Linked DNA regions of Methylorubrum extorquens. The protein of the gene in region 1 interacts with the protein of each later gene in a pairwise test. Links are inferred from orthologs where the notes say so. Each region holds a gene or a part of one and is shown in the gene's direction. Other genes may lie near its edges. The genes, in order: hflC and ftsH.

Region 1 (5,976 bases):
CGAACCGCGCGCCCTGCCCCGGCTGCGGTTGAACCCGGAGGTGCGCTCTCTGTTCGACTTCCGCTTCGAGGACATCGTGATCGAAGGCTACGAACCGCATCCCGCGATCAAGGCGCCGGTGGCGGTGTGATGGATCGACCCCGCATCTCCCTGATCGCGGCGGTCGCCCGCAACGGCGTGATCGGCCGCGATAACAGCCTCGTTTGGCGGCTCTCGAGCGACCTCAAGCGCTTCAAGGCGCTCACCATGGGCAAGCCGATCCTGATGGGGCGCAAGACCTGGGATTCGATCGGCCGCCCCTTGCCCGGACGGCGCAGTCTGGTCATCACCCGCGATCGCACCCTCGCCCTTCCCGACGCCACCGTCGTGCGCGACTGGGACGAGGCACTTGCCGCGGCCGGAGGCGACGAGCTGATGGTGGTGGGCGGCGCCGAGATCTACCGGCTCGCCCTGCCCCATGCCGACCGGCTGCATCTCACCGAAGTCGATGCGGCGCCGGAGGGCGATGCGTACTTTCCGCCTTTCGACCGGGATCTCTTCCGTGAGACGCTGCGCGAGGCGCACGGCCCCGGCGAGCGCGACGAGTTCGCGTTTCAATTCGTGGACTTGGAACGGTCGGGCAGCCGTTGACCCACCATCAGGCGCTTTGGCCGCAGGGGCGGAAAGAGTTTCGTGGCACGAACGACCGTTGCGGTTGACGCGGTGTGGGCCCACCTGCCAGCCTTGACAGGACTGCGCGGCGCCACTCAGGTGCGCAGCGTCCGCGCGGCACCGCAAACGCGTTCTGGCGCTTGGGAAAACCGGCTTTTCCCGCCCCATAACGGGGCGACGGATCGAGTTTAGGGCAAGGGTCATCCGCATCCGCGGGGACCGGCTTCAGCAGGAGTTCACGTCGAGAATGCCTTGGAGCAATCAGAGCGGCGGCGGAGGTGGTCCCTGGGGCCGTCCCGGCGGCGGCGGCGGCGGTAACGGCGGCGGCCCCTGGGGTGGCGGGGGTGGCGGCAAGACGCCCCCGGATCTCGAGGATCTGCTCCGGCGCGGCCAGGATCGACTCCGCGGCGTCATGCCGGGCGGAGGCTTCGGCGGCGGCAAGGGAATCCTCGTCGCGGCAGGCTTGGTGCTCAGCGCGTGGCTGCTGACCGGGTTCTACATCGTGAAGCCGAACGAAGTCGGCATCAACACGGTCTTCGGACGCTACACCAGCCAGTCCGGCGAGGGCCTGCGCTACAACTTCCCCTATCCGATCGGCTCCGTGCAGAAGCCCAACGTCGGCATCGTGAACTCGATTCCGATCGGCTACATGGCCGCCGGCAACACGACGCGTCAGCGCGACGTGCCGGAAGAGAGCCTGATGCTCACCGGTGACGAAAACATCGTCGATATCGATTTCGAGGTGCAGTGGCGCGTCAACCCGCTCAAGGCGGAGGACTACGTCTTCAACCTCGCCAACCCGGATGGGACGATCAAGGCCATCGCCGAAAGCGCAATGCGCGAGGTGATCGGCCGCCGCAACATCCAGGCGATCCTGACCAACGAGCAGTCCAGCATCGCTCAGGAGGTCAAGGAGATCGTCCAGAGTGCCCTCGACGAGTACGGCGCGGGCGTGCGGATCGAGGTCGTGCAGCTCACCAGCGTCACCCCTCCCCCGGAGGTGCGGCCCGCCTTCATCGATGTGAACGCAGCGCAGCAATACGCACAGCAGGTACGTAACGAGGCCGAGACCTATGCCAGCCGCGTGACGCCGGAAGCCCGAGGCAATGCCAGCAAGGTTATGCAGGCGGCCGAGGCCTACAAGTCCCAGGCGACCTCGGAGGCGACCGGTCAGGCGTCGCGCTTCCGTCAGGTCTACGACTCCTACAAGGTCGCGCCCGAGGTCATCCGCGAGCGGATCTTCCTCGAGACGATGGAGCGCGTGCTCGGCTCCGTGAACAAGGTCATCATCGATCAGAACGGGGGCGTGGCCGGTGCCAACGCTGCGGGCGTGCTGCCGGTGCTGCCTCTGATGGAGAATGGGCGGACGCAGACGAACGGAGCGACGGGCCGATGAACAATCCAGCCATTCGGACCGGCCTGGTCATCCTCGCGGCGGCAGCCGCGATCGGCCTCTACGCCTCCGTCTTCACCGTCGGGCAGATGCAGCAGGCGCTCGTACTTCAGCTCGGCCGCGTGCGCGACGTGCTGAACCCCGTCGGCCAGAACAAGCCCGGCCTGTACTTCAAGGTGCCGTTCACCGACAGTGTCGTCCTGTTCGACAAGCGGGTGCTGGATCTCGACCTTCCGGTTCAGACCCTGCTCACCGCCGACCGGCAGAACCTCGAAGTGGACGCCTTCGTCCGCTACCGGATCATCGATCCGCTCAAGTTCTACCAGGCGGCGGGGACGATCGCCCTGGCCAACCAGCGTCTGGCGAGCTTCACCAACTCTGCGCTCCGCAACGTCCTGGCCCGGACCAGCCGTGACGCCATCGTGCGGACCGAGCGCGCCGAGCTGATGAACACGATCCAGGAGGACGTGAACAAGCAGGCCAAGAGTCTCGGCATCGAAATCGTCGATCTGCGCATGACCCGTGTCGACCTTCCCGCCAAAAACAGCCAAGCGGTCTACGATCGCATGACGTCGGAGCGGAAGAAGGAGGCGACCGACATTCGCGCCAACGGCGATCAGGCGGCGACGCTGATCCGCGCCAAGGCCGACCGCGACGTCGTCGTGATCCTGGCAGAGGCCAATCAGAAGCAGGAAGAACTGCGCGGTGAGGGCGACGCGGAGAGAAACCGCATCCTCGCCGAGGCGTTCAGCCAGGATGCCAACTTCTTCGCCTTCTACCGCTCGATGCAGGCTTACGAGCAGGCGCTGAAGGGGCAGGACACCCGGCTCGTGGTGAGTCCGAACTCGGACTTCTTCCGCTTCTTCAACGATCCGCAGGGGCGCCGGCCGCAGGGTGCCCGCAACGGCGGCGCCGAGCCGACGGCGTCTGGCGCCGGCGCCACCACAGGCACGGTGCGCTGAACGATCTGCGACCGATACGACCATCGCGGCCGGCACCCTTGATCGGGGTGCCGGCCGCTGAATTTATAGGTGTCTCTCACCAAACGCCCGCCGCTCAGCTCTGACCGAAGGGGAAACGATCGGGGATCGGGCGTTTCGTGAGGCACACAACCGGCCTGAAACAGGCACTCTCAGAGCTTGAGGAAACGTCCATGAGACTCGCCGCGAACGCCGTCCGGGGTCGAACGCCGTCGTTTGCCCGGCGCGCCTCATCGGCCCTGGCCGCCGCGGTGCTGGGCGTCACCGTCACGGTCACCGCCCTGCCGATCCCCGCCTTCGCCCGCGGCCCGGAATCGCTCGCCGACCTCGCCGACAAGGTGACCGATGCGGTGGTGAACATCTCGGCCTCGACGACGGTCGAAGCCAGCAACCGCGGCGGCCGGACCATGCCGCAACTTCCGCAGGGCACCCCGTTCGAGGATCTCTTCGAGGAGTTCTTCAAGCGGCGTGGCCAAGGGACGCCGAAGGGTGACGAGGACAGCCCGCGCGGACCGACGCGCAAGTCGAATTCGCTCGGCTCCGGCTTCATCATCGACGCCTCGGGCATCGTGGTGACGAACAACCACGTCATCGGCGACGCCAACGACATCCAGGTCATCCTGAGCGACGGCACCAAGCTGAAGGCGGAGATCATCGGCAAGGATCCGAAGATCGACCTCGCCCTTCTGCGGGTGAAGCCGACGGCCGAGCGCCCGCTCAGGGCCGTGCCCTTCGGCGATTCCGACAAGATGCGCCCAGGTGATTGGGTGATGGCGATCGGCAACCCGTTCGGCCTCGGCGGCTCGGTCTCCGCCGGCATCGTCTCGGCCCGGGGCCGCAACATCGAGTCCGGCCCCTACGACAACTACATCCAGACCGATGCGGCCATCAACAAGGGCAATTCCGGCGGCCCGCTGTTCAACATGGACGGCGAGGTGATCGGCATCAACACCGCGATCCTGTCACCTTCCGGCGGCTCGGTCGGCATCGGCTTCGCGGTTCCCTCGGGGACGGCAAGCCAGGTTGTCGATCAACTCCGGCAGTTCGGCGAGGTCCGTCGCGGCTGGCTCGGCGTGCGCATCCAGAACGTCGATGAGGCGACCGCCGAAGCGCTCGGCCTGAAGGGCGGCGCCAAGGGCGCGCTCGTGGCCGGTGTCGATGAGAAGGGCCCGGCCAAGACCGCGGGGCTCGAAGTCGGTGACGTCATCGTCAAGTTCAACGGCGTGCCGGTGAAGTCGTCGAGCGAGCTGCCGCGCATCGTCGCCGCGACCCCGGTCGGCAAGACCGTGGACATTCAGATCGTGCGCAAGGGCGAGGAGCAGACGAAGGCGGTTCTGCTCGGTCGCCTGGAGGACGGCGAGAAGACCCAGGTCGCCAACGTCAAGCAGCCGGAACCGGAATCGGTCAATCGCCAGATCCTCGGCCTCAACCTCTCCGGCCTCAACGACGAGGCGCGGCGCCGCTACGGCATCAAGGAGAGCGTCAAGAACGGCGTCGTGGTCACCAAGGTCGATCCCGACTCGACCGCCGCCGACAAGCGCATCCAGCCGGGCGAGGTCATCGTCGAGGTCGGCCAGGAGGCGGTTTCGAACCCTGCCGACGTGACGAAGCGCGTCGAGGCACTCAAGAAGGAGGGCCGCAAGTCTGTGCTGCTGCTGGTGGCCAGCATCAGCGGCGACGTGCGGTTCGTGGCGATCGGGTTGGAGTAAGCAGCGATCCGATCGACGGTGTTGCCCTCCCCTCTTCCCGCACCGGGTGGAAGGGAGGGGCACGCAGCCGAATTGCATCTCGGAGCGTTGCGACGTCGCCGAGGAAATTAAGCTACGAACTCAGCCGCCGAGAAACCTTGCAGGTAGAGCAGCGCGGTCAGATCGCCGTGCTCGATTCGCACCTGCGCGGCCTGCGCCACTTTCGGCTTGGCGCGGAAGGCAACACCGAGACCGGCCTCTTCGAGCATCGGCAGATCGTTCGCCCCGTCACCCACGGCGATCGTCTCCGCTGGGCTCAGGCCCAACCGCTCGCGCAGTTCGATGAGGCTTGCGCGCTTGGCTTCCGCGCCGACGATGGGCTCGACAACCTGTCCCGTCAGGTGCCCGTCCGCGACGTCGAGGCGGTTGGCGCGGGTTTCGTGGAAACCGAGACGGGCGCCGATGGGGCCGGTGAATAGGGTGAAGCCGCCTGAGACGAGGCAGGTGAAGGCGCCGTGCGCCCGCATCGTCGCAACGAGGGTGCCGCCGCCCGGCGTCAGGCGGATCGCATCGCGGATCAGACCGTCGATGGCGCCGACAGACAGGCCCTTCAGCAGGCCCACCCGCTCCCGCAGCGCCGGTTCGAAGGCGACCTCACCACGCATGGCCCGCTCGGTAATCGCCGCCACCTGCTCCTTGATGCCGACGACGTCGGCGAGTTCGTCGATGCATTCCTGCTCGATCATGGTGGAGTCCATGTCGGCGAGGAACAACCGCTTGCGGCGGTGCTGATCGTGGGGAACCACGGCAACGTCGATCGGCTCAGACGCAAATGCCGCGCGCAGGGCTTCCGTCAGAGCCGGCGCGTCGTCGGGTGCGCCCGGCAGCAGAAGCTCGGCCGCCACCTCGCCGTGGAGAATGCGCGGTTGATGCTCCGTCCGCGTCACGCGGCGCGCCTCGGCGAGCACTGCATCGGTGATGGCGGGCCGGTCGGGGTTTGCTATCAGCGTCGCGACGAGGGTCATGGAGATCGAGGCCGTGCAGGGTTCGGACGGGCAGGACGCGGGGCACCCGGCCGCCATCCTCATTGCAGGGCCCACCGCCTCGGGCAAGTCGGCGCTGGGCTTGCGGATCGCCCGCGCTTTCGGTGCCACGGTGATCAATACCGATTCGATGCAGGTCTATGCCGATCTGCGCGTGCTTTCGGCGCGGCCCTCCGCCGAGGAGGAAAGGCTGGCCCCCCATCGCCTCTACGGCGGTATCG
Region 2 (5,966 bases), 2.5 Mb from region 1 along the record:
AGCAGGCCGAGATGAGTCTGCGTCAGTTCATCCAATCGCATCCGCGCGACCGGCTGGTGCCGAAGGCGACCTACTGGCTCGGTGAGAGCTACCTTCAGCGCAGCCGCTCCCGCGAGGCCGCCGAGCAGTTCCTGAAGGTCTCGACCGACTACGCGAATTCGCCCGTCGCACCCGAAGCGATGCTGAAGCTCGGCACCTCCCTGCACGCGCTCGGGGCCAAGGCCCAAGCCTGCGCCACGCTGGCCGAGGTCGAGCGCAAGTTTCCGAGCGCGGGTGCCACTGTACGCCAGGGCGTCGAGCGCGAGCAGAAGCGCGCCCGCTGCGCCGCTTGAGCGCGGCGTCCCTCGACGAACGCCTCGCCCGCGCCCTCGCACCATTCCTGGCAGAACCCGCTCGTCCGGCACTGCTCGCCGTTTCGGGCGGACCCGATTCCACGGCGTTGATGCACGCGGCAGCCCGATTGGGACAGGATCGGTTCCGGGTCGCCACGGTGGACCACGCCCTCCGGCCGGGTTCGGCCGACGAGGCGGTAGAGGTTAGGCGCCTCGCCGCCGAACTCGGCCTCGTCCACACAATACTGACCTGGGATGCGCCGCGACACGGCAGCCGTATCCAAGCAGCGGCGCGCGGCGCTCGCTACAGACTGCTCGCCGACCATGCGGCCCGGATCGGCGCGGGTCTCGTTCTGACCGCCCACACGCTCGATGACCAAGCCGAGACCGTGCTGATGCGCGTGATCGCCGGAAGCGGCCCCTCCGGTCTTGCCGGGATGCGCGACGAGCGCCCCCTGGCACCAGGCATCCGATTGGTGCGGCCGTTCCTGAGCATCTCGAAGGCCGACCTCGTGGCCTATTGCGAGCGGCACCGCCTCCCGTTCCTGCGCGATCCCTCCAACACGGACGAGCGCTTCACCCGGGCGCGGTTGCGCCGCCTGCTGCCGCTGCTGGCCGAGGAGGGCCTGAATGCGGCGCGACTTGCCCGCCTCGCCGTCCGTGCCGGACGGGACGATGCGGCGTTGAGGCAGCGTGCCGAGGCCGTGCTGTCGGAGATCACGCACGGCGACGTAGAGGGCTTGCGACTCGACGGACATCGCCTGCGCCGCGAACCTTGCGCCATCGTCTTGCGCGTCCTCGACATGACCCTCGACAGAATCGCGTCGCCTCACGAAGCGCCCGTTCCGAAACGTCTGGAACGGCTCGAAACCCTCGTTCTCGACGCGCTGCTGCCGGCTCTGGCCGAGGGGAGGGCGCTCCGCCGCACCCTCCGCGGGGTCTTGATCGAGACGGACGGGGAGGGGACGATCCGCCTCGCCGCCGCGCCGCCACGCAGGGCACCGGAGGGGCGCCGCTAACGCTACGCGGTCGCCCTCGACGCAGGGGCCGCCGATTTACTTGGCAACCGGTGGGGCGCCGCCTACATTGGCCCGGAGTGCGTGGGGTATGCCGCGACATTGCGGGACGACGCTCGCACGCCTCCCAGGACCGATCGATGAACCCGAATTTCCGCAATTTCGCCCTGTGGGTCGTCATCTTCCTGCTGGTGCTCGCCCTCGTGACCCTGTTTCAGAACCCAGGTCACCGTGGCGGCGGCAGCGAGATCGCCTACAGCCAGCTCCTGAACGATGCCGACGCCGGCAAGATTCAGTCCGTCACGATCTCCGGCCAGGACGTGAGCGGCACCTATGTGGGCGGCGGCAACTTCTCGAGCTACGCGCCGAACGACCCGGGCCTCGTCTCGAAGCTCCAGGGCAAGGGCGTGCAGATCACGGCGCGTCCGCCCTCCGACAACACACCCTGGTTCATCCAGCTTCTCGTGAGCTGGCTGCCGATCCTCGTGTTCATCGGCGCCTGGATCTTCCTGTCGCGCCAGATGCAGTCCGGGGCGGGTCGCGCCATGGGCTTCGGCAAGTCGAAGGCCAAGCTCCTGAACGAGGCGCATGGACGCGTCTCCTTCGATGACGTGGCCGGCGTCGAGGAGGCCAAGGAGGACCTCCAAGAGATCGTCGAATTCCTGCGCGATCCCCAGAAGTTCCAGCGCCTCGGCGGCCGCATCCCGCGCGGCGTGCTGCTCGTCGGCCCGCCCGGCACCGGTAAGACCCTGATTGCCCGCGCGGTCGCGGGTGAAGCCAACGTGCCCTTCTTCACGATCTCCGGTTCGGACTTCGTCGAGATGTTCGTCGGTGTCGGCGCGTCCCGCGTGCGCGACATGTTCGAGCAGGCAAAGAAGAACGCGCCCTGCATCATCTTCATCGACGAGATCGACGCCGTCGGCCGTCACCGCGGCGCCGGCCTCGGCGGCGGCAACGACGAACGTGAGCAGACCCTCAACCAGCTCCTCGTGGAGATGGACGGGTTCGAGGCCAACGAGGGTGTCATCATCATCGCGGCGACCAACCGCCCCGACGTGCTCGACCCGGCGCTGCTGCGTCCCGGCCGCTTCGACCGCCAGATCATGGTGCCGAATCCGGACGTGACCGGTCGCGAGCGCATCCTGCGCGTTCACGTCCGCAAGGTGCCGCTGGCGCCCGACGTCGATCTCAAGGTCATCGCCCGCGGCACGCCAGGCTTCTCGGGTGCCGACCTGATGAACCTCGTCAACGAATCCGCTCTGCTCGCCGCGCGTCGAGGAAAACGCATCGTCACGATGCACGAGTTCGAGGACGCCAAGGACAAGGTCATGATGGGCGCCGAGCGGCGCACCCTCGTCATGACCGAAGACGAGAAGCGGCTCACCGCCTACCACGAGGGCGGCCATGCCATCGTCGCCTTCAATGTCCCGGCCACCGATCCCGTTCACAAGGCGACGATCATCCCCCGCGGGCGGGCGCTCGGCATGGTCATGCAGTTGCCCGAGCGCGACAAGCTCTCGATGTCTTTCGAGCAGATGACCTCGCGGCTGGCGATCATGATGGGCGGGCGCATCGCCGAGGAGATGATCTTCGGCAAGGACAAGGTGACGTCGGGCGCCCAGTCCGACATCGAGCAGGCGACGCGGCTGGCCAAGATGATGGTCACCCGTTGGGGCTTCTCGCCGGAACTCGGCACCGTGGCCTACGGCGACAACAACGACGAAGTCTTCCTCGGCATGTCGATGGGCCGTCAGCAGACGGTCTCGGAGGCAACTGCCCAGAAGATCGATGCGGAAGTGCGTCGCCTCGTCGAGGCGGGCCTGGAGGAGGCACGCCGTATCCTCGGGGAGCGCAAGGACGACCTTGAAGCGCTCGCCCAGGGCCTGCTCGAATACGAGACCCTGTCCGGCGACGAGATCCGCAAGCTGCTCCAGGGCGAGCCGCCGGTGCGCGACTCGGGCGACGTCCCGCCAACCCCGGCCCGCGGCTCACCAGTGCCGTCGACCGGCCGTGGCCGCCCGCGTGGCAGCGACGGCGGGTTGGAGCCGAGCCCACAGCCGCAGGGCTGAACAGGCCGACCAAGCTTCGACAAGGGGCGCCGTGAGGCGCCCCTTTTTCATGGCCGTCGCGTCGTTGCACCGGTGAGCCTTCCCACGAGACGGGAGTGAAAAGACCCGGCACATGTCGAGTTCGGTCTATCTCATCGTCGCCTTCGGCGCGGCCATCGCCGGCTTCGTGCAAGGGCTGTCGGGCTTCGCGTTCGGCCTCGTCGCCATGTCGGTCTGGGCCTGGGTCATCGATCCGCAGCTGGCAGCGGCACTTGCCGTCACCGGAGCCCTCACGGGGCAGATCATCGCTGCGGTGACTGTGCGCCGAGGCTTCGACGTCCACGTCCTGACCCCGTTCGTGCTCGGCGGCCTTGCCGGTGTCCCACTCGGAGCGTTCCTGCTGCCGCATCTCGACATGCACTGGTTCAAGACGATCCTCGGAACCCTTCTCGTGGTCTGGTGCCCCGTGATGCTCCTATCGAAGGATCTGCCGCGCATCACCGTCGGCGGCCGTATCGCAGACGCTGCCGTCGGCCTTGGCGGGGGCATTCTCGGGGGCCTCGGCGGGTTTACGGGCACTCTGCCGACGCTGTGGTGCACGCTCCGCGGCTACGAGCGCGACGTTCAGCGCGCCGTCATCCAGAATTTCAACCTGTCGATGCTCGCCGTCACGATGACGGTCTACGTCGCGTCCGGGATCGTCACGCGAGGCATGCTGCCGATGATCCTCGTCGTGCTGCCGGCCATGCTGCTTCCCACCATCGTCGGCACACGGGCCTATGTCGGCTTAAGCGAGACCGGCTTCCGCCGCCTTGTCCTCGGCCTTCTGACCGTGTCGGGCATTGCTCTGCTCCTCTCGGGCCTGCCGCAAATTCTTCGATAGAGCAGCCTTCGGCCCTCAAGAACACGATGACGCGAAGATAAGAGGCTCGTGCGGCCTCCTGAATTCCACTTGCGGAATGATGCACGCGCCGCCGGTCAAACCGGCTGGCTCGCCCCATTTCGACCGCCTTTGTCGCGGAGCAACCAATTCACGAGGCCCGTGCTGCCGGCCGGGCGCCATTCTGATAGTGTGGTCGGCTGCGAACCACGCCGAGCGCGGAGAAGCAACGTTGCGTAAACACTTCGGTACCGACGGCATCCGCGGACGGGCCAACGGCGTCATCACACCGGAGCTGGCTCTCAAGGTCGGGCAGGCCGCGGGCGTGATCTTCCAGCGCGGCGACCACCGCCACCGCGTCGTGATCGGCAAGGATACCCGGCTCTCGGGATACATGATCGAGACCGCCCTCGTGGCCGGCTTTACCTCCGTCGGCATGGACGTGCTGCTGCTCGGCCCGATGCCGACGCCTGCCGTCGCCATGCTGACCCGCTCGATGCGCGCCGATATCGGCGTGATGATCTCGGCCTCGCACAACCCGTTCGAGGATAACGGCATCAAGCTGTTCGGGCCCGACGGTTTCAAGCTCAACGACGAGCTCGAACTCGAGATCGAAAGCCTGATCGACGGCGACATGCGCAACCGCCTCTCGGCTTCGCGCGACCTCGGCCGTGCCAAGCGGATCGAGAGCGTGCACGCCCGCTACATCGAGTTCGCCAAGCGCACCCTTCCGCGCCACGTGACACTGGACGGCCTGCGGGTTGTCGTCGATTGCGCCAACGGCGCGGCCTACCGCGTCGCGCCGGAAACCCTCTGGGAACTGGGCGCCGAAGTGATCTCGATCGGCGTCGAGCCGGACGGGTTCAACATCAATCAGGATGTCGGCTCGACCGCGCCCGAAACCCTCGTGCAGAAGGTTCGGGAGCTGCGCGCCGATGTCGGGATCGCGCTCGATGGCGACGCCGACCGCGTGCTGATCGTCGACGAGAAGGGCCAGAAGGTCGATGGCGACCAGCTCATGGCGGCCGTCGCCCGCTCGTGGCAGGAAGACGAACGCCTGACCCAGCCGGGACTGGTTGCGACGATCATGTCGAATCTCGGCCTTGAGCGATACATCAACAGCATCGGTCTCACGCTCGCCCGCACGGCCGTCGGCGATCGCTACGTGCTCGAACATATGCGCCAGCACGGCTACAATCTCGGCGGAGAGCAATCCGGCCACATCATCATGTCGGATTACGCGACCACGGGTGACGGGCTGGTGGCCGCGCTTCAGCTCCTCAGCGTCGTCAAGCGCCGCAACCTGCCGGTGAGCGAGGTTTGCCACTGCTTCGAACCGCTGCCTCAGATCCTCAAGAACGTCCGTTTCCGCTCCGGTGAGCCCTTGCGCGCGGATTCGGTCGTAACCGCCATCGCCCATGCCAAGGACCGGCTCGGCCAGTCGGGTCGCCTCGTGATCCGCCCGTCCGGCACTGAGCCCGTCATCCGGGTGATGGCTGAGGGGGACGACCGTGATCTCGTCGCCGAGGTGGTGGATGAGGTCGTGGATGCCGTCACGCGCGCAGCGGCCTGAAGGCCGCCGGTCGCCGATCCCCTGGGTCGCCGAGACAGCCGGACCGTGCCACTCGCGAGAGAGCTTTGCGACGAAGTGGCGAACGGTTCGGCGACTCAGAGAGCGGGACCGAACCGC

What was found.
Region 2: the proteins of hflC (region 1) and ftsH interact in binary tests that used the Escherichia coli proteins (3 or more experiments, as listed by UniProt). The link is inferred for Methylorubrum extorquens from one-to-one orthologs.

What each region holds. Positions count from the first base shown.
Region 1 is NZ_JALJXF010000001.1:3,325,186-3,331,161, forward strand. Bases 1,026-4,024 are described here. They hold hflC (protease modulator HflC), read left to right. Parts: upstream 1,026-2,043; coding sequence 2,044-3,006; downstream 3,007-4,024. Other genes in these bases: hflK (FtsH protease activity modulator HflK), read left to right, coding at 1,026-2,047; J2W78_RS15715 (DegQ family serine endoprotease), read left to right, coding at 3,198-4,024. Outside these bases: J2W78_RS15695 (thymidylate synthase), read left to right, coding at 1-130; J2W78_RS15700 (dihydrofolate reductase), read left to right, coding at 130-630; more of hflK, read left to right, coding at 899-1,025; more of J2W78_RS15715, read left to right, coding at 4,025-4,733; phosphoserine phosphatase SerB, read right to left, coding at 4,841-5,737; tRNA (adenosine(37)-N6)-dimethylallyltransferase MiaA, read left to right, coding at 5,751-5,976.
Region 2 is NZ_JALJXF010000001.1:832,985-838,950, forward strand. The notes cover bases 964-3,952. They hold ftsH (ATP-dependent zinc metalloprotease FtsH), read left to right. Parts: upstream 964-1,488; coding sequence 1,489-3,417; downstream 3,418-3,952. Other genes in these bases: tilS (tRNA lysidine(34) synthetase TilS), read left to right, coding at 964-1,351; J2W78_RS04055 (sulfite exporter TauE/SafE family protein), read left to right, coding at 3,530-3,952. Also shown: tol-pal system protein YbgF, read left to right, coding at 1-332; more of tilS, read left to right, coding at 329-963; more of J2W78_RS04055, read left to right, coding at 3,953-4,279; glmM (phosphoglucosamine mutase), read left to right, coding at 4,509-5,849. UniProt on the Escherichia coli protein: Acts as a processive, ATP-dependent zinc metallopeptidase for both cytoplasmic and membrane proteins. Plays a role in the quality control of integral membrane proteins.